3 regions of the Pseudoalteromonas sp. T1lg21 genome follow, and region 3 is predicted to be linked to each of the others. Evidence: predicted binding sites of a transcription regulator. Region 3 holds the regulator's gene; each other region holds the start of a gene.

Region 1 (7,993 bases), on a different contig from region 3:
AGGAAGAGGAAATAAATGAATCATCATAGCTCTATGCATAGTGAATCAGAAACGGTTGCCAACAAAATTAGGCATGTTTCAAATAGCAGACTAAGAAAGCTTGCACGAGAGTTAACAGAATCTCCTGTAGAGAAATACATTGCATTGGCATTTTTAGAAAAATTGATATGGGAGCATAAAGATAAAAATATTAAGTTAGCTGCATTAGAGCATTGGGCTAAATTGGTGGAAGAGAAACAGTAAGCTAATACTTTAATAATGGGAAAACCTTAAGAAGTAAAGCAACTCTTTAAATACAGCTCTTGATAGTTCACGTTTCATCACTTATATTCATAAATACGCACAATTGCTGCGTTCCTGCGAAGGGAGTCACTTCGGTGACTGAAAACAGGCGCCTTTATGGCTGCCTTCAATACGTAAAGAGGAAAGACATGGCTGCATATGCAGCATCGTGCATACTTGCATGAACAATGCCCTTCGCTCCATTAAACGTATTGGAGGGCTGTCATGTCATCATCTCAAACTATTTCAGTTAAAGACTTAGCTGAGTTACTACAATTATCACCTCGCACAATCCACAACCGAATTAGTGCTCAATTTAAAGCAATAGAAGCTGGTGAAAATCCAGAAAGCTATCAAATACAGCGTTTAGCGCCACCTTCAATAAAGTTAGGCAAATCTCGTTTGTTCATTCGGGAAACGGTTGAGCAATGGCTAGCTCGTTTTGAAGGGGTGAAGATGTAAGGAAGGCGAAAGGGGCAGCTTGACCGGCGATACCCCAACCGCACTTTGCATCTTCAAATTATATGCTTGCCTTAAAAGAAAGGCCACCTTTGTCGTGGCCAAAGTACGCTATTGCTTCGCCAAAAGACTTTTATGACTTAATCGATTTTCATTCACCTAGATATGTCAGGGCACTTTTCAGTAATAATCATGAATCAGGTACAAAAATATTTTTATTAGGAAACCGAAAGTCCAATAAGAATACAGATTTAAAGACTTTTAAGAGTAAAACAACGAGGTATGTTCAAGGAGTATTAAACTGCAAAAGCGAAGCGGTTAATAATTACTATAGTCCAAACGAGTTTTACTGCTGGCCAAAAGCTATAAATTTAGCGCTCCTTAGGGCTAATTGGATTGATATTGATGTCACTGAAAAAGTTGACGTGAGAAGAGTACGAGAGTTTGAGCATGACTTGATTGAAAGGGTTCTTCAAGTGTTAATAAAGAAAAAATTACCACCCTTTACAGGTTATGTTTGCTCTGGATCTGGTGGGATTCATTTATATTGGATATATGACCCTGTAGAAGCTTCAGAAGTTAATAAAGAATTGTGGAAGGTGGTAGCAAACACATTTATTGAGAGTTTAAAAAACATAAATTCTTTTTGGCATATTGATAGTACTGCATCAAAAAGAGCTTATGGAAATTTGCGCATACCAGGCTCTGTTCATGGACGCACAGGCTTACAAGCAAGGTTTTTTAGTGGCGGGCCAAAGTATCAATTTGAAAAGCTACTAAATTACCTAAACTTGGAGCCATTAAGAGATGAATTAAAAATCAAAAAAGAGTCCAGAGTTGTTAGTTTGCCATTTAAACCTAAAAGCAATGAAGCCAAACAACAGATTCAGAGGCGTTACGGGCACAACATCAAGGATTGGTGGCTAAAGTGTATAAACACTATCCAAATTCATTTTCGAAAGTTAGGAAAGGTGCCTAAAGGCAAACGTGATAAAACAGCTTTCATCCTATTTGTTGCCTTTCAGCATTTAAATAAAGAGACAGCATTTGAAAAGCTGGAAAGAATCAATGATGAGCTGATAGGCTTTTCACTTGAAGAGTTAAACGGACTGACAAAAACGGCAAAAAGCACTATCTACAAATACAAAAAAGACACACTAGGTGAATATCTAGAAGACTTACTTGGCTATTGCCCTGAATATTTGTGTGCGAAGCCCAATGTTAAGCTATCAATGGATGAAATAAGGCAAAGGCAGAGTAAAGCAGCCAAATGTACGGCTTCTAAAAAGCGAAGTAATTCTAATGAGGTTGTGGTGAAAGCAATTGAAGAGATAACAAAAGAAACAGGCAAAAAACCGACTCAGAAGCAAGTCGCGGAACACATAGGATTGGGGCTGCGAACAGTAAAGAGGTATTGGTTTTCTTAAGTGTAAATATGGGAGATGAATCTGCTGTGGTGTTAATCAGTTTTCTAAAGTATGCTACTTCGTAACTCTTATATAAAATGAGTGTTAGCTTTCTAGGCTTAGAAATAAACGATGATGAATGAGATTATTATTGGGTTACAAGTATTAATTCTCTTGGCCATAGGAGCTTTAAGTTTCTTTAATAAGTTCCTTAAGTCTTATAGTTCCGAAAAAGGTAAAAACTTAGCAACTAAAGAGGACGTTGATTTAATTACAAGAAAAGTTGAAGAAGTGAAATCTGAATATGTAAATAGGGTTGAGCATTTAAAAGCTGAATTAGCTTTTTATCAAAAAAAGAACGATTTACTATTTGGTGAAAAAATAAGAGTATTTAAAAAATTACAATCGCAACTTGTTGAGTTTAAGAAATATTGCGAAGCTTGTTATGGTACTTACGGGCGGGTTAGTGAATTTCACCCTAATTTAAACTCATTAGGACCTGAAGTGGGTAAATCAATTTTATTCCACATTACAAAAATCCATGAAATCGAGCAAGAAGACTTTGTTTTTCTATCGCAAAATTCTAGAGCTGCTTTAAGTAATTTGACTAGAACATTATCCAGTTTGTGTAGCATGGAATTGGCTTTACATAGTGATGAGCCTCCTGCTGCTATTATTCAAGGTGCGGCGGGCACGTATGAATCAGCGATAGAAAAAATTGATAGATGTTTGCAGTCTCTGTTTGAGGACTTAGAATTTCCAGGAAAGTATCGAGCTAATAAGCAACTAAAGTAGAATTGCTTATATTGGTCCTGTTTCGCTTTGCTAAATATATCTGCTAACTATTTTAGCCCCTTTGTAGGGGGATCAGGAATAACTCTGTAATGTCCACTCAAAAATTTACAGCTTTCCAACGAGAGGCTATTTGGCTTGCACATAAAAAGAAGTGTGCCTACACAAGGGAGCTTATCGATTTCAGCGATTTTCATATTGACCACATAATCCCTGAGCACCTTATAGATGATCCTGTCGAAATAAAGAGACTGAAGTCAATGCTGAAATTGACGGAAGATTTCGACATCAACGGATATGAAAACCTTTTACCTTGTCGCGCAGGTGCTAATCTTCAGAAAGGTTCACGCGTTTTCGATTTGGCGCGCATACACTTTTTCCTTGGTATAGCTAAAAGCGTGAAGAGTGAAATACTGAAGAATCTAGAAAATATTGATAAGCGGAAAAACCGTGGAAAGGCGTTAGTCTTGTTGCAACAATGTCTAGAATGCGGTGAATTGTTACCCTCCGAAGTTGCCAGAATACTCGAAGATTACAGTGAGCACCCTCAAGAAATATTTACTCTAATAGAAGGTCTTCAATTATTGGATGCAGAGGACGTTAAAACTGTAGTTAAGGCTGATATAGATAATCTTATGAGCCGAAAGGTACTGTTAGGTCAAAACAATCATGCCTGTGAACTCATACTAACAAACGAACATAATGAAAAAGTGCATGTTTGTACGTGCAAGGAATATGTTGCTGCGATTAAATCAGAGTATTACCCTAGGACGAGTATAGATATTAAAATGTCCGCAACTTTTGAGCATCAATGTGGGCTACTCAGCTTTCTTCAAAATGCAAAAATAGCAGAATATAGTTTTATTAATGAACCGAGAGTAGGGATCGTCGATTTACATTTGATTCCATTTTCTTTTTTTCCGGTCTTAGGTGAACCACCGCTGGAAACGCAACATTGTACTACCTATCAAAGCAAAGTCGATGACGGTACGATTGCTATTAAAAGGCTTAAACAAAATATGCTGTGCATTGAAGAACAAGGAGGTATGGGTCAACAGCTGATTGAGGTTGCAAGAGCTGACTTCAACGGTAATGGCACGGAAGACATGCTGTTATTTGAATATAGCTATTCAACACAGGGTACATTTGGATTTGGGAAAATTAGAATTTTAACACGTAATTCAATTAATGGTTTATTCGAACTTATTTTATGAGCGTTTATAAAACTGCGCTCAAAGAGGCGTTTACTGTAACGTTTTTTTATCTGTTGGAAGAGAATAATTTGATTAATTAATTATATGTTAAGATGTTATTTTTAAGTGGCCTTTTATAAGGTTATTATTTCTTTGAATATTAAATACTTGGACTTAACTGTTAAAGAAGGATTTAGATGAGTTCTGAACTAAAAGAACAAGCAGATAATTCTTGTGGTGGTAAATTAATAAAGTCTTCGATGCATTGCTTCTCTGCCGATTTTCTAGCTGGTTGCAAAAAGTTTTCGGAGTTAGCCAATACTTCTGAAAAGTCTCAAGATGTAATTATATTTAATACATCCTGTATTATTAATGCTGCAAGTTATTTAGAAGCAAAAATAAATGAAGAAATCTCAATAGCTGTAATTTGTCATGATGAAGGTGGTCCAGAAGGTGAAGCATGGCGGGCTGTACAAAATTTACAGAAAAAACTTAACGTACAGGAGAAGTGGGATCTAGTTGCGTTGAGAACAAACGGTATTGAATGGAACAATGCAGTTGAACCATTTCAATCTATTGAGCTAATAATTAGTTTAAGAAACGAACTTGTTCATTATAAAGGAGCTTTTTTTGGTAGAGATGAAGCTCCGAATAAAAAAATAAAGGGATTAATGAAGCAACTAGGAATTTCAAGTAAAGCAACTTGGCTAGATGATGACTGCTCAAGTTGGATTGCTGATTTACTTAGTACAAAAGAAATTTCTGAATGGGTTTATAAAAGTATCGCTCGGTTTAGTAATTCTTATTATGAGCTACGGAATCCTAAGTATTGAGCATATTCTCTGCGTTAAATGCTTATAAGAGCCTTTCATTTTGTAATTTTTATCAGTCTGTGTATAAGAAATTAGTAGGAATTGATTAATAAGGAGAGTTAGGGTGGGTTTATGTTTACTGACAGGTAAAAAAGGAAAGTTTGTTAAATCCCATATAATACCAAAATCTTTGACTAGACCAAGCAAGGCAGGAAATAAGTTTCTGCAACCAGCAGCAGGTTCTACAACAGTTCGGCTCATAAAAAGGGCTGATAGTTGGTATGATAAATCTATAGTAATAAGAGAAGGAGAAGACTACTTATCCGAAATTGATTCTTATGCAATAGATGAATTAAGAGCTCAAGGCTTGCTTTGGTCGAGTGACAAACTCAGAAAACCTGCTACAGACTTAATCAATGAACTCACAATTGTTAACTTTAATGAACCATTAAAAATTAGAAAATTCTTTTTAAGTTTATTGTGGAGAGCTGCGGTTTCATCTTTGCCAGAATTTGTTGGTGTAACTTTGTCAAAGGAGCAAATAGAAATATTGCGAAGAATAATTATAGGGGAAATGGATGATAAGTTGAGCGTATTTCCTATTATTTTGATTCAATTAACTGGCTTGGGACCCACACATAACTTTGTTCCAATAAAATTAAGCTTTAACGGTTGGGAAGTGTACCGATTCTATATGAATGGATTGATTGCCCATATCCACCTCCAAAACCCAAATTTATTAGCACTAATGAATCCTGTTCCATCTGATCACCCTACATTTTTAGGAACTAAGCAAACAATTGTTCATCAAGTCAAAACTGAAAATTCATTTCAGTTATCTAACTTGAAGAAGCTATTGCGAAACGATGTTTTTATAAATGAAAAAATATAGGGCTATTTGTTTTGTACAGTGGGTAATTTACAAGGCAGTTCGTTTGACGAGTCTATGAATACTACTTAGGGAAAGTTGGATTATTTAAGGTGCCATTAGCTGTCTTCCTATATATCCCCCCCAATCAACACCTAATCTAACCTAAAAAAGAGAAAATAAATTTAGATAAATATGGTGCGATAAATGTGCGATATAAATAAAGGAATGCAGAGTTAAGGTGCGATAAAATAAATAGATAAGTTCAGTAACTTATTGAGTAGGGTGGAGAAAAATGGTCGGCATAGCAGGATTTGAACCTGCGACCCCTGACACCCCATGATTTTCTTCAAAATTAAGTTAACCTATTGAAAATATGTAATATTACAAACTAACTACTGTTTTTTTATACAGTCAAAAGTGCATTTTTTCTCATTTTTATACTTTTGTAAAATCAAGCGGTTAGAGTGCTTATTACAAATACAATTCTCAGCTTTTTTATAAAGCCCTTCCTAAACAACATATTAGAAAATCTAATTTTGTAAGTCTAAGTTCAAGCCATTTCAAAATTCACTTTCCGACAATCAAACTTTTCACTATACTGTATATATAAACAGTGTCGTGGTTTTGTTACTTATGTTCGTTATCCCTATTTATATCGAAGCTGGTATTACAGGCTTTGAATCTCCTGCAGCTCAATACAAGGAGCTCGGGCTGTCGCTTGATCAGCTCTTAATTAAGCATCCTGATGCTACCTTTATTGGAATGGCCTCAGGACAGTCTATGCAGGGAGTAGGAATATATGATGGTGACTTACTTTTAGTTGATAGGGCGGTGGATGCTAGTACCGGTGATATTGTTGTTGCAAGCTACAACGGATGTTTTGTATGTAAGATTATAGATAAAGACAACCGATTGTTGTTATCAGCCTCTGATGAATTTAAACCGGTGTATGTTTCACCAGAGGATGATTTTTGTTTAGAGGGTGTTGTTACAAGGAGTATAAGACTTCATAAGCCTTGTATGGAATTTAAACCATAAATGCAAATAAACCCTCATAGTTCATATAGAATGCCTTGACTTAATGCTATCAAATATAGATAGCATTTAGAGTTTTCGTCGGGTCTTATAGTATTTAACTTGTTTAGTAAACGTAGGATGCTGTCACTTTGTTAAGTTAGCTAATTCTATAAGGCTTGCCAATTCAGATTTTTGAGAGCTTGTTAGTTCATAATCAGCGTAGTATTGGCGACCGCGAAATCTAATTTTAGAGCTTTTAGCATTAGCCATTTTAGATAAGACCTTTATATATTCATCATTTAATGAATCTGTGTCCCACTCCCAAATAGTCCCTCCAGAATTGTCTCGGTCAAAGGTTCTTTTAGAGCTATCCCATCTGTAACCATCTGCAGATATTGAGTACTCATCAATAAAGAGCCAATCATCAGCTTTGTATAATACTTCCACAAAAGGGTAAACTTCTCCAGAGTCTTTAAAAATGAACTTTATCGATAAATAAGATTTAGGGTTGTTATAAGGCATCCATGAAACTACAGTTCTGCCTTCGAAATCATCGTAGTCAATTTTTAATGTGGATAGTAAGTCAGCTATTTTTTGCCCATTTTTAGGGTATCTACTAGCGATATCTCTGATTTTCTTTATTTGTGTCTCATTATAACTATGTTTGTTTTGGCTACTAACATTTAAATAACCTTTAGAAATCTTACTATAACCAGTTAATAAGACGGAAGAACCTTCGTAAATTGGCACAGGTTGAAAATTGCTAATTTTTTCATGTTCGGCTAGTGAGATTATCTTATCGCCTACATGTTTAAATTTGTTCGAGGTGACTAAATATATAGTTTCTCCAGTTTCAAGGATAGCTTCTTTTGCTACATAGCCAGAGTAGTCAATAAAAGGTTTGCGATCTGTATAATACCCTCTTTTTCCGACATATTTCTCGTAAGGGAGTTTGTTCAATATACAATCGTTAGCATATGATCTTGTTGGCATCTTGAAACAAAGGTCCCCATAACCAAATTTTTGTAAACCCTCTAACATTTCACCAAAGACAAATTCTTCTCTATCGCCAGGCGTATAAACAAAAGCTGATGTTGCAGGCTTTTGGTTCGTAAGGTTAGAACTTTGGGAAGTAGCTACTTTTTGTGGTGAAGTATTCGC
Region 2 (8,727 bases), on a different contig from region 3:
AGAACTGCTAAGAGCACTATAAAAAAACGGATCATCCCTAAATCTACACATTTATTATTAGTTATTAATCAAGCGTAGTTCAGTTCAGCTAACATTCATAATCATTTCCCAATTTAGGGATGAATAACCAAGATAGATATCAAGGGGTTGGATTTAGATGCGAGTTAGCGAGTTAGCGAGTTAGCGAGTTAGCGGGGTAAAGGTGCTAGGTGCTAGGTTCTAGGTGCTAGGTGCTAGGTGCTAGGTGCTAGGTGCTAGGTTCTAGGTGCTAGGTTCTAGGTCAAGCCTATCGCTCTGATCAACTGACGTCTGACGGCTGAAAGCTGATAGCTCTGTTTATGTTGGGTTTCGCTGCGCTCAAACCAACCTACCCGTAGAATTAACGGGTGAATTTTGAGAGCGAACCGACGACCTTCGGGCTCTGAGCCTGAATTCCAGACATAAAAAAACACGCTTTCGCGTGTCTATTATATAATTTCAGTTGGTTGCGGGAGCCGGATTTGAACCGACGACCTTCGGGTTATGAGCCCGACGAGCTACCAGGCTGCTCCATCCCGCGCCTGAAATTATTAAGTTTATTTTACTTCTCACTTAATTTAAGAAGTTGGTTGCGGGAGCCGGATTTGAACCGACGACCTTCGGGTTATGAGCCCGACGAGCTACCAGGCTGCTCCATCCCGCGCCTGTATGTTTAGAGTCCCAGAAGCCGGATTTAAACCGACGACCTTCGACTTCAGGTATTAGCGAGTCCGACGAATGATTTATCATTCTGCTCCATCCCGCGCCTGTAATCTCTTAGTAACATGAGCATGTTAACGACGCCCTGTTTCAAAGAGAGCGCTATCATATAGCAATAAGATTAGAAATCAAGGGTTATAGTGATAAATTTAACTCAAACGAACAAAAAGCACACAAAACAAAGCTAAAATGCACGCTGATGAGGACTAATCATTTTTTGCCATTCCCAATCCGGGTGACCCATCACAATAAAATCAGGATTTTCAGTGCTTTCTCGTTGATTGTAAGTTAACGGGTTAAATTCAGCATCTGTAATGCAACCACCGGCTTCTTCTACAATCACTTGTGACGCGCCGGTATCCCACTCACCTGTTGGCCCGATACGTAAAAAGCAATCCGCTTTACCTTCAGCGATAATACACGCTTTTAATGAACATGAGCCTAATGCCACTGTCGCAAACTGAGTATTTAGATACTGGCTGACCGCTTCAATTTTTTGTCTGCGGCTTACAGCTAAGGTTAAATTATCGGGTGTTGCTACCGAAATTTGCTGATCTTGGCCATTTTCACGTTTAAACGCGCCATTTTGATAACTTGCAAAATAAGTCACTTGTTTCGCTGGCCAATGAATAACACCCAGCACTGGGCGATTATTTTCAACTAATGCGATATTAACTGCAAAATCACCGCTTTCCAGAATAAACTCCCCAGTACCATCCATAGGATCAAGCAGCCAATAACGGTGCCAATCTTTTCTGTCTGCCAGCGCTGGAATGGGTGTTTCTTCTGACATAATTGGAATATCAGGGGCTAGGGTCTTCAAACCTGCCATTAATACGTCATTTGATGCTAAGTCAGCCTTGGTGACCGGAGTATGATCTGACTTTTGCTCAGCACCAATATCATCCTGCTGATAAATGGCCATAATGGCATCGCCTGCTTGCTCAGCTAACCGAATACACGGTTCTAAAAAATCATTCATTGCCCGCTCCCGACTCTAAGTACTTTGTTAATAATAGCAAAGCTGCGACACTTCGTGCTTCAGTAAAGTCTTCTTGTTGCAATAATGATTGCCAATCAGTTATTGGCCATTTAACAACGACAAGCGGTTCAGGCTCATCACCAGGTAAGGTTTCAGTGTAGAGATCTTCAGCATACAAAATATGCATAGTGGCATTAAAGTAACTTGGCGCCATGCTAACTTTTTTAAGTTCAGCGAAATGTTTAGCACCAAAGCCAACTTCTTCTTTCAGCTCACGGTCTGCAGCTTGCTGAGGTGTTTCGCCTGGGTCAATTAAGCCCTTAGGAAAGCCCAACTGATAATCATTGGTACCTGCACAATATTCTCGCACTAATAACAGTTCGTTATCGGCCGTTACTGGCACGATCATAACAGCCCCCCTACCACCGCCACGAATTCTTTCGTATTGCCTTTGCTCATCATTTGAGAACTTCAATTCGAGCGATTCAACAGTAAATAGTCGACTTTTAGCGACAACTTCATTAGACAAAATTTGCGGTGGTGTAGGATGCTTTTTCTGTGTCATTGGCATTAATTTGCTATCATGGCAGTTATGCTCATCATAAATCTTTTAAAGTGAATTGCCTATGTTAAATTGGTCAAAAATCGATACTGTGTTGTTAGATATGGATGGCACCTTACTCGATTTGCATTTTGATAATTATTTCTGGCTTACTGTTATTCCCGAGCAATATGCACGTAAACATAAAATCAGTTTAGACGCAGCAAAAGCTGACATTTTGCACCGTTATCAACAAGTTCACGGACAAATTAATTGGTACTGTTTAGATTATTGGCAACAGCAACTTGATTTACCAATTATGGCGCTAAAACGTGAGATTCAACATTTAATCAGAATTCGTGAAGATGTTCCGCCTTTCTTAACTGAACTGAGAAAAGCAGGCAAGCAATTGATCATGCTTACTAACGCGCACCCAGATTGTGCCATGTTAAAGTTTGAACATACTGCTATCGATAATTACTTAGACGGGGTGATCTCAACTCACCAATATGGCGTGAGTAAAGAGCATCAACCATTATGGCAACAAGTCCACCAAGAATGGCAGTTTGATAAGGAACGGACTTTATTTGTGGACGACAGCCCTGCCGTACTAGATGCGGCAAAAGAGTTTGGTATCGGCCATATACTTGCGGTTGCCAACCCTGATAGTCAGCAACCGCATAAGCAATTTGATGGCTTTTTATCGACCATCGATTTTCGCGAGTTTATCCCCGTTAAATAATTACTTCGGGTAACGCTGCTCTAAGCCTTGGTATACAAGTTTTGCAAAATCTGCATGCTCTGTATCGAGGCTTTTTACCACTTCAACTAAGTGCTCGTTATCTTCTTGGCCATTCCACACTTTGATATAACTACCGTCTTTGTAGCCATGATCTTGGCGGAAGAAGTTCAAGGTATTTTTACCAACGTAGCCACGGTATAAATCATCGATATCCATACCAATTTGCGCCATACAACCTGCAAATGCAGCGGCATTAAAACTCTTTTCAGCAACAGCTGATGCGGCTAATAATTCGAGTGTTTGTTTAAAATCATCGGCTTGAACTGGTGCACTTAACTCAGCTTCAAGTTGCGCAGCCAACTGCTCATAGCTGGTTTCACCATCAATACGTAAAGATAAACCAAAATGGAAAATATCAACTAACTCTAAAATAACTTGTTCTGTATCTGGGGTTTGTTTTTTCCACCACTTCCAACCGTAGTGATCAAGCATTTCAGCACACTCAACCCAAATTGCACGATACCATTCAAAACCTTGGCTAAACCATTGCTCATGAACTTTGGTATTCATCGCATTTTGCATTTCGAGCATAACAACGAGTTTTTGTAAATTAGCAGACATTCTTTATCCCAACTTGCATTTTTTATTTGCCTATATACTACAGTTAAATTTGAGTTTGATGTAGGTAAAGATGAAATAAATCCCGCAACAATCAGGTCATCTTTGCAGTTGATAAAAATAACCGAGGAAGCCCATGTTTAAATCCCTATTCATTAGTGTACTGTTTGTACTATCAAGCCACGTTATCGCTGCAACTGCGACCAATATTGCCGAGTCAGCAGAGCAAGTTAGTCCGTTATTACCTGGCTTAACGGTGCCAAATGTTGAATTGAAAGACCAATACGGTAAAACCGTCTCGCTCGCTGAGCGCTTTAAAGAGAAAACCACTGTGCTGATTGTTTATCGTGGTGGCTGGTGTCCATATTGTTCAAAGCAATTGGCCAGCGTGCAAAAAATTGAGAAAGAATTAGCAAATTTAAACGCGCAATTAATTGCCGTTTCACCAGATAGCCCTGAAAAACTCGCTGAAACAAAAATTACAGCTCCTAGCTATCAATTGCTTTCTGACGACAGCCTCACTTTGGCGCAAACGTTAGGTCTAGCGTTTTACTTAGATGACAAAACAGCAAAGATTTACCGCAATAAGCTTGGGGTTAACTTTGTCTCGTTAGAGGGTGAAGCGAAAGTAGCACTGCCAGTACCCGCAGTATTCGTGATAGATACAAATGGGTTAGTTCATTTTCAATACGCCAACCCAAATTACAAAGTCCGCTTAACAGAAGATTTATTACTAGCCGCTGTTAAATCAGTGAGCGAGCAATAATTTAGTAATCGATAAGCAGACCATGCGTCTGCTTATCGGCCTTGTGTAAATTCTTGCCAAGATTCAATTAAATCAACAAAGTCTTCAAAACCACAGCCACTGCACAGGCCTTCTTCTTCAAGCATTAAATCATCATCTTGGTAGGCAACTAAGTCTTCGTTGTCTTGATGTAATGCATGAGCTTCGAATAGCGCTTCGTCTTTACTTAAGATCAAATCAATTTCTTGACCCTGTAAGGTTAAAGGCTCATGACTGCTCTTAACCGCAGAGATCAACGCTTGCACCATCGCGATTTTTTCTTTGCCGACTTCTTCATTTAGCCAACGGCCAATAACTGCATGCTCAGAGGAGATTTTAATGCGTAAACCGCTAATAGGATCGCGGATAAATTGATATTCCATGGAGGGTACTCATAATACGTTATCTGCTAATTATACCGTTTGCAGCTAAACGTGGCGAGTTTTGTAGCTTTAAAGCAGCACGAGCGCCAACGTGGCGCTCGTGTTTATGCTATTTAAAATAGCTAGACTCTCGATTTGAAACGCGCAGCATCAATAATCGCCCATAGGTATACGATTGGCAGTAAAATAAAGCCAACTGCAACATAAATTAGTGCACCACTAATAACCCATGCTAAAAAGAATGCAATAGCCGCCATTAAACGACCTTGTACCAATTGTCCTAAACCAGGAAAAAAGATATTACATATTGCTGCGATTACATTACCGCCAGAACCTTGCTCTGCCATACTAACCTCTGTAGTTTTTAATGATTATACTTTTAGTAAACACACTTTATGCCAACTTATTATGGCTTACAAATCAAAGCGTTAAAAAGTTACGTTATTTTGATTTTAGTTTTTTTTGCTAAAAATCGGTCAAATTCACAATTTTTATACTTCAATTTTAATGACTTGCCCAAATAGCTGTTTATAAAAACAGTATTTTATTTAGCCTTGCATAAACACCTGTTATACTCCACCCATTATAGATTGAAAAGGCGTAACGATGGACGTTTCTGAATTACTCGATGGCTTAAATGACAAACAACGGGATGCAGTCGCAGCCCCATTGCAAAATATGCTAGTACTTGCAGGTGCAGGTTCTGGTAAAACTCGAGTACTTGTTCATCGCATCGCATGGCTCATGCAAGTTGAGCAAGCTTCTGCATACAGCATCTTTGCGGTAACCTTCACTAACAAAGCCGCGAAAGAAATGCGCACTCGTGTAGAAGAAACCTTAAAAGCACCGGTTGGTGGTATGTGGATTGGTACTTTCCACGGCTTATCTCATCGTATTCTGCGCGCCCATCACCGTGAAGCGAACTTGCCTGAAAGCTTTCAAATTTTAGATTCTGACGATCAACAACGTATGATCAAACGCTTACTTAAAGCGATGAACATCGATGATAAAAAGTGGCCAGCAAAACAATTTGGTTGGTATATCAGCGCGAAAAAAGATGAAGGTCTGCGACCTAAAGACATTCAAGCCTACGATATTAATGAGCAAATGATGCTGAAAGTCTATGCTGCATATCAAGAGGCTTGTGACCGTGCAGGTTTAGTCGACTTTGCAGAAATACTGCTGCGCTGCTACGAAGTACTTAAAAACCACCCAACACTTTTACGTCATTATCAACAGCGTTTTGCCCATATGCTGGTCGACGAGTTCCAGGATACTAATACTATTCAGTATGCCTGGTTAAAATTACTCGCAGGTGACACTAACAGTATTATGATCGTAGGTGATGATGACCAAAGTATCTATGGCTGGCGTGGCGCAAAAATTGAGAATATCAAACGCTTTTTAACTGACTTCGAAGCCGAAACCATTCGCCTTGAACAAAATTACCGTTCAACGGCAACAATCTTGAAAGCATCAAATGCGCTGATCAAAAACAATGCTGAACGCATGGGTAAAAGCCTGTGGACAGACGGCAATGATGGTGAGCCTATTTCTGTTTACGCTGCGTTTAATGAGTTAGACGAAGCGCGCTTTGTCAGCAGCAAACTACGTAGCTGGCTAAATGCAGGTAATGCATTACAAGATGCCGCCATTTTATACCGTAACAATGCGCAATCTCGTGTACTCGAGGAAGCGATGCTACAAGAAGGTTTAAAATACCGTATTTACGGCGGTATGCGCTTCTTCGAGCGCCAAGAGATCAAAGATGCACTTTCGTATTTACGTTTAGTGGGTAACCGTCAAGATGATGCTGCTTTCGAGCGCGTTATTAACACCCCTGCTCGCGGCATTGGTGATAAAACACTAAGCCACATTCGTGATTGCGCGCGCAATGAGTCATTGCCACTTTGGTATGCCGCAAAAGCTATTATCGAGCAGCAGCACTTATCTGGCCGTGCAGCGAGTGCCGTCACTAAATTCTTAGAGCTTGTTGAGCATATCGAAGATAAGATCAGCGATCTCACCTTAGAAGAGCAAGCGAAATACGCCATTCAAAGCTCGGGGTTAATGGCAATGTATCAAGCTGAAAAAGGTGAAAAAGGCCGTGCCCGCGTAGAAAACTTAGAAGAGCTAATTAGTGCTTGTGGTCAATATGAACTCCCAGAAGATGAAGAGTTCAGCTCACCACTACAGGGCTTTTTGGCTTATACCTCACTAGAATCTGGCGAAGGTCAAGCTGACGAGCACGAAGACGCGGTGCAAATGATGACTCTGCACTCAGCAAAAGGCCTAGAATTCCCACTGGTATTTATGGTTGGTGTTGAAGAGGGCATGTTCCCATCACAACAAAGTAATGAAGAGTCTGGTCGTTTAGAAGAAGAACGTCGCCTCTGCTATGTTGGTATGACTCGCGCAATGGAAAAACTATACATTAGCCATGCAGAAAGTCGCCGTTTATACGGACAAGAAAAATACCACAGCCCATCACGCTTTTTACGCGAAATGCCTGAAGACTGTATCGAAGAAATTCGTATTAAAACACAGGTTTCAAGACCACCTGCGGCAGGTCGTTTTAGTCCGTCAGTAACACATGCCGCATTTGAAGATAGCGGCTTTAACTTAGGGCAACGCGTATTACACGCTAAGTTCGGTGCAGGAACCGTACTCAATTACGAAGGTAGCGGCGCACAGTCACGTATTCAAGTGAACTTTGATGACCTAGGCAGCAAATGGCTTGTAACACAGTATGCAAGACTTCAAGCCTTATAATGAGTATATAACAGCACTGTGTAATGAGCTGGTGATTGCAAAGCATCGCCAGCTTGTCTTTGTGCAAGGCAGCGAAACTTGGTGCTATCAGTTTGCAAACCAATTAGCGCTTAAAAATACCTATGTTTTCAGTAGCAACTCATTATTAGCAAATAGTGAGTTTCCAAAACATGCTCACCAAATTCTTGGTCAAGAGTTTCATCACGCAATTTTTGATGGTTTTAGCGGTTTATATGCCGATAAACTAGCCGCGCTTGCAGGTACCGTAAAAGCAGGCGGTGTACTGATATTATTGCTGCCCGATGACGATAAGTGGCAAGACCCAGCACTCACAAGTATCACCTCTTATGGCGAAGAGGTTAAACACAGCTTTTTTAATCAGCGCTTTTTCGCCAAGCTAAAATTGCAGCCACATTATTTTACTGAGCACTCGCTTCCTAGTTACCAATCAATTTCGCCAGCAAATGCTGAGATAAATTATCAGCAACAACAAGCATGTGTAGAGCAAATTATTAAAACCGCGACAGGGCGCGCTAATCGTCCTTTCGTGATCAGTGCAGACCGAGGTCGTGGTAAGTCAGCTGCTTTAGGGCTTGCAGCAGCATGTCTTCAAGATAAAAAAATCCTTATTTGTGCCACCCAAGCCAAAGCCGTACAAACAAGCTTTAAACATTTAGCCGCTGAGCTTGGTGTTAGCAAAGAGCAAAACTGTAAGCAGCTAGCTAACCTTAGCTATATTGCGCCAGATACACTGCTAAACGAAAAACCTGATTGCGATCTGTTATTTGTCGACGAAGCAGCAGCGATTCCGGTTCCTATGCTATTGCAGATCCTAAAAAGTTATCCACGGATCGTATTTGCCAGCACTATGGTTGGTTATGAAGGAAATGGGCGTGGTTACACGTTACGTTTTTTACATTACTTACGTAGCCAATATAAATCGCTAAAGGCAGTTACTCTGGATGAACCTATTCGTTTTGCTAAACGTGACCCCCTCGAAAATAGCCTACGCGAACTATTACTACTCGATGCAAAGTACCTAGAAGCGCAAAGTGGTAATTCTTACCAATTTGAAAGCATAAGCAAAGAGCAACTCATTGATGATGAGCAGCTGCTTAGCCAAATTATGGCGCTATTGGCGTTAGCTCATTATCAAACTACGGTAAA
Region 3 (8,727 bases):
AAAGATATCCATGCTTCAAAGCAGTTTTATGAAAAGCTAGGATTTAAAGAGTTTGCTGGGGAGATTGAACAACATTGGTTGATCATGAAAAACGGTGAACATTTAATTGGTTTGTTCCAAGGCATGTTTGATAAAACCATGCTGACATTTAACCCCGGATGGGATCAAAACGCTGAGGCGCTGACTGAGTTTGCTACTTTTGAGCAATTAGCGACACGTTTTCAGCAACAGGGGTTAGAGATACAAAAGGCCGGTGACGCGAGTTTTATTATCACCGACCCAGACGGCAATCCTATTTTGATTGAACAGCACGTATAGCTGGCTTTTTTCGCTTTAAACGAACGTTTTGTAGTAACAAAATAATCCCAGTTATACAAAACAGCACGCTGGTGGCTGAGAAGCTGATAAGCAATGGGTTGTTAAAGTTTTCTCGCTCATCATAATCCATAATGTGCAGCATCCAGAAAAAGTCGAAAATGCGCCACAAGGTGCTGCGCACAGTAATAACCTTACCGGTTTGGCTATCTAGATATAAGGTGGTTGTTAGCCAATCATCAAAGCTTACTTGCCAAACATTGGCTTTGTGACCGACTTCTCTTGGCCCTTTTGGTAATAGCTGCGCTTGAGTCATGTTAGCATTAATAAGCAGGTGAGCTTGTGCATTTTCAATGATTTGAGCTTCATTTGGAGCAGACATTTTATAACCCGTTCTACCATCAAAATTGAAGACACCGCGAGGGGTGGTGACTTCTATAATCGGGGTGTTTAAAAAATGGCTATATTTAATACCTTCGATTTGCTCAAATTGCGCGGTTATTTTATCAATCGAAGTAGGGTAGTCTGACACTATAAATGGGCTACTTAAACTGCGGTTAGCCAAATGTTTGCCATGCACTTTTTCAAGCGGTAATGAGCTCATTACCAGCCCACCTAAGAGCCAAAAGAAGATCTGTAAAGCGAGCAAGTAGCCAAGCCATTTATGCCCTTTACGAGCATACTTGAACATGCGTTTATTCATTATTACCCCGTTATTATTGTTGTATGGGTGCTATTTTAAGTTGTTTAACTGTATTGCCAATGCGGCATAATGTCGCATTAACTGTATTCTAGATTTGGTATATATACAAAACTGAGTTAAAGTTTCAGTCGATATCAATAGAGGGTAAAAACGAGAGTATGTCGGAAATTCAATTTTTAAATGTAGATCTGGAGCTTGAATCAAAGCACGATATTAGTGCGCTTGTTGCTGATTTGAAGAAAAACGCCATGGTTTTACATTATGACCAAGATGAATACCGCCAACTTGCACGGATTGAAGCAACCGCAGATATCAGCTCTCCAGATAAAGCGATTAACCAGCTTTGCGAGCTTATTGAGTCTTGCTCGCGCAATGCATTAAAACAGTGGTTATCGTGCTCAAAACGAACATTTGATATAGGTTTTGAATCAGGTAATTCGCCAAAATGCTTTAATCAACCCCTGCATGCCGATACCTTGTTACGTATCTCAGCAATTGGCGCAGGGATTGAAATTACTATTTATCCTGTTGAAAAATAGGTCGAATTTAGCGCTCTACTACCGCTGCGGTCATTCTTGATACGCAGCATAGCTCTCCTGCGGCATTGGTAATTTTAATATCCCAAACAGAGGTGCGCTTTCCTAAATGCAGCGGTCTAGCCGTTGCAGTTAAAACTCCCTTACGTGATGCTTTCATATGGTTGGCATTAATCTCTTGGCCAACAGCGTAGAATTTATTGAAATCAACCACAAAGTTGGCTGCATAGCTTGCCACTGTCTCGGCTAACACAACGTTTGCTCCGCCATGTACCATGCCCATAGGGTTATGATGTTCTGGGATGGCAGGCATCGTCGCCACTAAATAGTCATCGCCAATTTCTGTCACTTCAATGCCCATGGTTTTCATTAAAGTGCCTTGCCCGGTGATCCCTTGCTCCAATTCTTTACATAGCTCTAGCGTGATTGGGTGGTGCCAAATGCTCATTGTGTTTCCTTAGCCTGCTAATTAAAGCTAATACCTTATGGCATCTTAGAGTGAGGTTCAATGTAAGTTTTGTAGCAATATGACGGTATTAATTAAATTTGCGATTTTCAGATAACTGTATATACTCACAGTTAAATGTACTGTATGGAAAACCAGTTGTATGCGCCCATTAACTAAACGCCAATCGCAAATTTTAGAACTCATTAAAGTCTTTATTAAAGATACAGGCATGCCACCAACGCGTGCTGAAATAGCTCAAACATTGGGTTTTAAAAGTGCCAATGCCGCTGAAGAGCACCTAAAAGCACTGGCAAAAAAAGGCATGATCAAAATGAAGCCTGGGGCGAGTCGTGGTATTCAATTAATCGAAGAAGATGAACCAGAGCAATTAGGTTTACCTTTAATTGGCCGTGTTGCAGCGGGCGAACCTATTTTGGCCCAAGAGCATGTTGAAAGCCATTGCCAAGTTGATCCGTCGTTATTTAAGCCTGCCGCTGATTTCTTACTGCGTGTAAATGGCATGAGTATGAAAGACATTGGCATCATGGACGGTGATTTACTTGCAGTACATAGAACACAAGTTGCTGAAAATGGCCAAGTTGTTGTTGCACGAGTTGATGAAGACGTGACTGTTAAGCGTTTAGAAAAAGCTGGCCGAAAAGTATTTTTACACGCTGAGAACGAAGAGTTTTCACCTATTGAAGTTGACCTAGAGCACGAATCGTTCAATATCGAAGGATTAGCGGTAGGGGTTATTCGAAACGCTGACTGGATGTAAGTGTTCCCAACTTGGTGCATTAAATTGACTTAATTTGGTGCACCATCGAAATTTTGCTACTTAATTAGGATTTGTGAATCCTTACTCATCATTTAAAGCCTTATATGGCGCAGTTTCCCTCTCTTTTTGTATTTTGTTTGTACGCCTAAACATTAAATAACGCGCTGATTATAGTTGTTATTTTTGCACCAAAATAAACATTTATTATCACTAAAACTTGCTTATTGCTCATTTTTTAACTAATTGGTTAGTACATTGTATTAACACCTATTTACGAAATTGACACACCTAAACGTGTCAGGGAGTTATACAACGGGCTTGTATCATTTCATTGCGTCGTGATGATACGAATTCGATCTAAACAATAAAAATACGAATGGGCACCTTGCTGTAACGCCTTTTCGCTTTGCGTCTTGCAATAGCATTTAAAGGAGCCGTCACATGGGTAAACTGCGTTACGCCTTGTGGCTTATATTACTCGCACCTGTGCAATTTGCATTGGCAAACAGCCAATTCAATATGCGTAAAGGGGTGACTGATATAAGTAATAATGTTTATGAGTTACACATGACGATATTTATTATCGTTGTGTGATTGGCATCATCGTTTTTGCGGTGATGTTTTGGGCTTTAATACACCACCGTAAATCTAAAGGGGCTAAGCCAGCCCAATTTCATGAAAGTACAAAAGTTGAAATACTTTGGACTGCCATTCCGTTTGTTATACTAATCGCGATGGCTGTGCCTGCAACAAAAACCCTCATTGCTATGGAAGATGCCTCTAAAGCCGATATCACAATTAAAGTGACTGGCTCGCAATGGAAATGGCATTACGAGTACATGGGTGAAGATATTGCCTACTACTCAATTCTAGCTACACCGAAAGATCAAATAGACAACCAAGCAGAAAAAACTGAGCATTATTTGCTTGAAGTTGATAAACCCTTGGTACTGCCTATCAATAAAAAAGTTCGCTTTTTAATGACCTCTGACGATGTGATTCATTCGTGGTGGGTGCCTGACTTTGCGGTTAAAAAGGACGCAAACCCAGGGTTTATTAATGAAGCGTGGACTCGTATTAACGAGCCGGGTGTGTATCGTGGTCAATGCGCAGAGTTATGCGGTAAAGATCATGGCTTTATGCCCGTTGTAGTGAAAGCCCTTCCTGAAGATGAGTTTGCTAATTGGCTTGCTGATGCCAAACAAGAAAAAGCCAATGCAGCAGCCGCTGATGCAGCTTTACTCGATCAAACATTACCAAAAGAAGAGCTCATGACCTTGGGTGAGCAAGTCTACATGGCTAGTTGTGCCGCTTGTCATCAGCCAACAGGTATGGGGTTGCCAGGCGTGTTTCCTGCGTTGAAAGGCAGCCCAATCGTGTTAGGTGATGTGAAAGACCACATTGATGTTGTGTTACATGGCCGCCCTGGTACGGCGATGCAAGCGTTTGATAAGCAGCTTTCAATTAAGCAACTTGCTGCGGTTATTACCTATAAGCGAAATGCATGGGGTAATGATACAGGCGATGTGATCCAACCGAGTCAAATTCAAGCCGCGATTGATGCAGCAGCGGAGGCGAAATAATGAGTAACGTTATTAATGAGCAAGCAACAGGGCATGCGCATCACGACCATCATCATCCTGCGAAAGGGTTTAAGCGTTGGCTTTACACCACCAATCATAAAGACATTGGGAGTTTATACCTGATCTTTTCTCTTACCATGTTCTTGATTGGTGGAGCGATGGCTATGGTGATCCGCGCTGAATTATTTCAGCCAGGATTACAGTTAGTCGATCCGCACTTTTTTAACCAAATGACCACGGTACATGGTTTGATCATGGTGTTTGGTGCTGTTATGCCCGCATTTACTGGGCTTGCTAACTGGATGGTGCCTATGATGATTGGTGCACCTGATATGGCGCTGCCGCGCATGAACAACTGGAGCTTTTGGATATTACCTTTCGCATTTTTAATCCTGCTAGCTTCTTTACTCATGCCGGGGGGCGGTCCTGCATTTGGCTGGACATTCTACGCACCACTTTCCACCACTTACAGTAACGATAACACTGCACTATTTGTATTTGCCGTACATATCATGGGTATCAGCTCAATTATGGGGGCGATTAACGTTATCGTGACTATCGTCAATCTAAGAGCGCCCGGTATGACGTGGATGAAACTGCCACTGTTTGTCTGGACTTGGTTAATCACCGCATTTTTGTTAATTGCTGTAATGCCTGTTTTAGCAGGAGCGGTCACAATGGTGTTGACCGATAAATACTTTGCAACGAGCTTTTTTGATGCCGCGGGAGGGGGCGACCCCGTGATGTTCCAGCATATCTTCTGGTTCTTCGGTCACCCTGAAGTGTACATCATGATTTTGCCGGCCTTTGGTATTATTTCGACTATTGTGCCAACCTTTTCACGCAAAAAGTTATTTGGCTACGCTTCTATGGTGTATGCAACCTCATCGATTGCTCTTTTGAGTTTTATTGTGTGGGCACACCATATGTTTACTACCGGGATGCCTGTAGCCGGTGAGCTGTTCTTCATGTACGCAACTATGCTCATTTCGGTACCCACAGGGGTTAAGGTGTTTAATTGGGTGGCTACTATGTGGCGCGGCTCAATTAGTTTTGAAATTCCGATGATGTTTGCCATCGCCTTTATCGTGTTGTTCACTTTGGGTGGTTTCTCTGGCTTGATGCTCGCGATTACTCCGGCTGACTTCCAGTATCACGATACCTACTTTGTGGTGGCACATTTCCATTATGTGTTAGTAACAGGCGCCGTGTTCTCAATTATGGCGGGAGCTTATTACTGGCTACCAAAATGGACAGGCAACATGTACAACGAAACACTAGCGAAATGGCATTTCTGGCTATCGCTAATTAGTGTCAACGTATTGTTCTTCCCTATGCATTTTGTTGGCCTTGCGGGTATGCCACGTCGTATCCCTGACTATGCTCTGCAGTTTGCTGATTTTAACGCCATTATCAGTATTGGTGGCTTTGCATTTGGGCTATCGCAACTGTTGTTTGTGCTGGTGGTATTCAAGTGCGCCAGAGGGGGCGAAAAAGCACCTGCCAAAGTATGGGAAGGTGCCGAAGGTCTGGAATGGGAGGTTGATTCTCCTGCGCCTTATCATACCTTTGAAACACCGCCGGAGATCAAGTAATGAACCATGCACCTTTGCTAAAGAAATTGCTGATCACATGCTTACTCATGTTCGCATTTGCTTTCGCTCTGGTGCCGCTTTATGACGTGTTTTGCGATGTTACAGGATTAAACGGTAAGCCATCTCTTGAGCAAGCGAGCGCAAGTGAAACAATAAATACACAACGCCAAGTTGATGTCAGTTTTACGACGCATGCTCAAAGTGGCGCTCCATTTAAGGTGCAGTCTGAGCAGTACAGCGTATCGGTGCAACCAGGCGCAATGCGAGAAGTTAAGTTCTCAGCAAAAAACACCAGTAATGAAGACAAAGTCATGCAAGCAATTCCATCAGTATCACCGGGAAAAGCGGCCAAGTACTTACATAAAATTGCCTGTTTTTGTTTTGATCAACAACCTTTAAAGGCAGGTGAAGAAGTTGAATTTACCTTGCTGTTTTATGTTGATACTGAATTACCCGACGATGTTGAGGAACTGACATTGTCGTACACCATGTTTGATATTAGCGGGCAGATTGTGGCTAAAAACGATTAAAAGCCGCCAAGCTAATTGCTAATTGGGAGCAAACAAAATGAATCAAAATTACGAAAAATATTATGTTCCAGCACAAAGCCCTTGGCCAATAGTTGGCGCCATCGCAATGTTTTTAATTGCTGTTGGTGCCGGTTTAACTGTGATGCAAGCAAGCAGTGAGGCCAGTGGTGCGCAGTATGTTTTATATCTGGGCCTAGCTATCTTGTTTTATATGCTATTTAGCTGGTTTAAAAATGTTATTGAAGAGTCTCACCAAGGGCTTTACTCAGCACAAATGGACCGTTCATTTAGACAGGGTATGAGCTGGTTTATTTTTTCTGAAGTGATGTTTTTCATGGCGTTTTTTGGCGCTCTCTTTTATGCCCGTATGATTTCAGTGCCTTGGCTTGGTGGCGCTGGCAATAATGCCATGACCAACGAAGTGCTATGGCCTACCTTCGATGCTGTGTGGCCGCTATTAACTACGCCAGCGGGCGAGACCACACAGGCTATGGGCTGGCAAGGTCTACCCCTGATCAATACGCTGATTCTACTTACCTCATCGGTCACAATTCATTTTGCCCATGTTGCTATGGAAAACAATAAGCGCGGTGCTCTAAAGGTATTTTTATCGATGACGGTCGTTCTGGGAGCCATTTTCTTAGGCCTGCAAGCCTATGAATATATGCATGCCTATCAAGATCTAGGTTTGACCTTAGATGCAGGGGTTTATGGTAATACCTTCTTCTTGTTAACCGGTTTCCACGGAATGCACGTGACCTTGGGTACCATCATACTGTTAGTTGTATTACTGCGAATTTTTAAAGGCCACTTCACGAGTGATAAGCACTTTGCTTTTCAGGCAGCTGCTTGGTATTGGCACTTTGTAGATGTGGTGTGGCTGTGTTTATTTGTATTTGTGTACGTGCTGTAGCTTTGTGAATGGGTGACGGATTGGTTTGAATTAAACCCAGTTTTAAGGCCGCAATGATGATGATCAGTACAACACCCGAAAACAGCACTCGACGACCTAAATAATGAGACATGGGCTTTGAGTGCTCTTTTGCTGACATCATCACAAACAAGGCTCTAAATAGGTTGAACACGATATATAACAATAACAACACAATGATGATTTTAATCATGTTAGGTCTTCCAAATGCAGTTGATTTTATGGCGTAAACAAAAGCTTAGCTCAATTATCGCAATTTGCGTTGTGGTACTTGCAGTGCTTATTTGTTTACGACTCAGTGTTTGGCAATACCAGCGAGGCGAACAAAAGCAGCAGCAATTAAGTCAGTTAGCCGTTTCTAAAGAGCAAGGAGTTATGAACTGGCAAGCACTGCAAAGCTTGCCATCAGATTTGAATAAAACAGGCTTGCAAGTAAAGGTTTCTGGCGAGGTAAATAAACAGCATTACTGGTTGCTAGATAATCAAATTTATCAAGGGCAAGTGGGCTATGACTTACTGGCAGCGGTAACAATTGCAGGTGAAAAAGCACCATTAATCGTTAATTTTGGCTGGCTTAAAGCCCCTCAAGATCGAAACCAGTTACCAGTAGTTGCATGGCCAAGCACAGCCACGTTTGCTGCTACTGTGCAATTAAAGCAAGGCAACTTAAAAGGCTTTACGCTAGCAGATCAAATTGGTGCAGAACAAGGCTGGCCAAAGCGTATTCAAGGTATTGATTTAGCGATTTTCAGTGCTCAGTTGGCAGAGCCAGTACAAGGTTTTATTGGTTATCGTAATGAAGCAGATGGTATCGCAACCCCGCATTATAAAAGTGTCGTGATGGGGCCTGATAAACACTACGCCTATGCCGTGCAATGGCTGTTAATTGGTTTAGCGTGTGTCGTAATTGCTTATTTTGCGATGAGAAGGAGAGGTTATGAAAATAAACCCACTTAGTTTATTTGCGCTTTGTTGTTTTGTGCCGCTAGCACTGGCATACGCAGCACTAAAACTCGACTGGTTACCGAGTGGTTCAAGTAATTACGGTGAGCTTTTAAGTGAAGAAGTGAAATTAGCAGATTGGCAACACGGTGAGCCCAAACAATGGACTATAGCGCTCAACTACCCCAAAGAGTGCCGTGCTATTTGTGAAAGCCAGCTAGCGAGTCTCGATAACTTGTATGTCGCGTTAGGTAAAAATCAGCAAAAAGTGGATGTTGCTGTACTGACAAATCAACAGCAAGTATCAGCAAGTTGGCGTCTTTTAGCGACAAATCCTGAACTGAAAGCGGGAGACTTATACTTGGT

The links. The regulator LexA, encoded in region 3, represses DNA repair genes until DNA is damaged. The targets are predictions, from matches to a motif close to TACTGTATNNNNATACAGTA.
Region 1: the regulator LexA is predicted to act here: its motif matches at 6,412-6,431, upstream of C2M25_RS20900 (LexA family protein).
Region 2: the regulator LexA is predicted to act here: its motif matches at 5,311-5,330, upstream of uvrD (DNA helicase II).

The regions. Positions count from the first base shown of each region.
Region 1 covers NZ_PQBX01000078.1:14,800-22,792, reverse strand. Annotated here, with positions in the region: gene C2M25_RS20935 (hypothetical protein) at 16-243, shown strand; gene C2M25_RS20930 (helix-turn-helix domain-containing protein) at 508-744, shown strand; gene C2M25_RS20925 (hypothetical protein) at 807-2,168, shown strand; gene C2M25_RS20920 (hypothetical protein) at 2,280-2,942, shown strand; gene C2M25_RS20915 (HNH endonuclease domain-containing protein) at 3,032-4,153, shown strand; gene C2M25_RS20910 (hypothetical protein) at 4,330-4,965, shown strand; gene C2M25_RS20905 (hypothetical protein) at 5,069-5,836, shown strand; gene C2M25_RS20900 (LexA family protein) at 6,449-6,853, shown strand; gene C2M25_RS20895 (hypothetical protein) at 6,977-7,993, opposite strand, start outside.
Region 2 covers NZ_PQBX01000010.1:175,830-184,556, forward strand. Annotated here, with positions in the region: gene C2M25_RS06265 (hybrid sensor histidine kinase/response regulator transcription factor) at 1-35, opposite strand, end outside; tRNA gene C2M25_RS06270 (tRNA-Met) at 483-559, opposite strand; tRNA gene C2M25_RS06275 (tRNA-Met) at 606-682, opposite strand; gene cysQ (3'(2'),5'-bisphosphate nucleotidase CysQ) at 923-1,720, opposite strand; gene nudE (ADP compounds hydrolase NudE) at 1,713-2,285, opposite strand; gene yrfG (GMP/IMP nucleotidase) at 2,347-3,003, shown strand; gene C2M25_RS06295 (dUTP diphosphatase) at 3,004-3,624, opposite strand; gene C2M25_RS06300 (peroxiredoxin-like family protein) at 3,758-4,387, shown strand; gene C2M25_RS06305 (YacL family protein) at 4,420-4,788, opposite strand; gene C2M25_RS06310 (hypothetical protein) at 4,911-5,135, opposite strand; gene uvrD (DNA helicase II) at 5,395-7,560, shown strand; gene C2M25_RS06320 (GNAT family N-acetyltransferase) at 7,538-8,727, shown strand, end outside.
Region 3 covers NZ_PQBX01000065.1:29,395-38,121, forward strand. Annotated here, with positions in the region: gene C2M25_RS19595 (VOC family protein) at 1-318, shown strand, start outside; gene C2M25_RS19600 (hypothetical protein) at 293-1,018, opposite strand; gene C2M25_RS19605 (hypothetical protein) at 1,177-1,557, shown strand; gene C2M25_RS19610 (PaaI family thioesterase) at 1,565-2,002, opposite strand; gene lexA (transcriptional repressor LexA) at 2,163-2,780, shown strand; partial or broken gene coxB (cytochrome c oxidase subunit II) at 3,222-4,363, shown strand; gene ctaD (cytochrome c oxidase subunit I) at 4,363-5,958, shown strand; gene C2M25_RS19630 (cytochrome c oxidase assembly protein) at 5,958-6,488, shown strand; gene C2M25_RS19635 (cytochrome c oxidase subunit 3) at 6,526-7,401, shown strand; gene C2M25_RS22270 (DUF2909 domain-containing protein) at 7,301-7,612, opposite strand; gene C2M25_RS19645 (SURF1 family protein) at 7,627-8,376, shown strand; gene C2M25_RS19650 (transmembrane cytochrome oxidase associated protein) at 8,357-8,727, shown strand, end outside.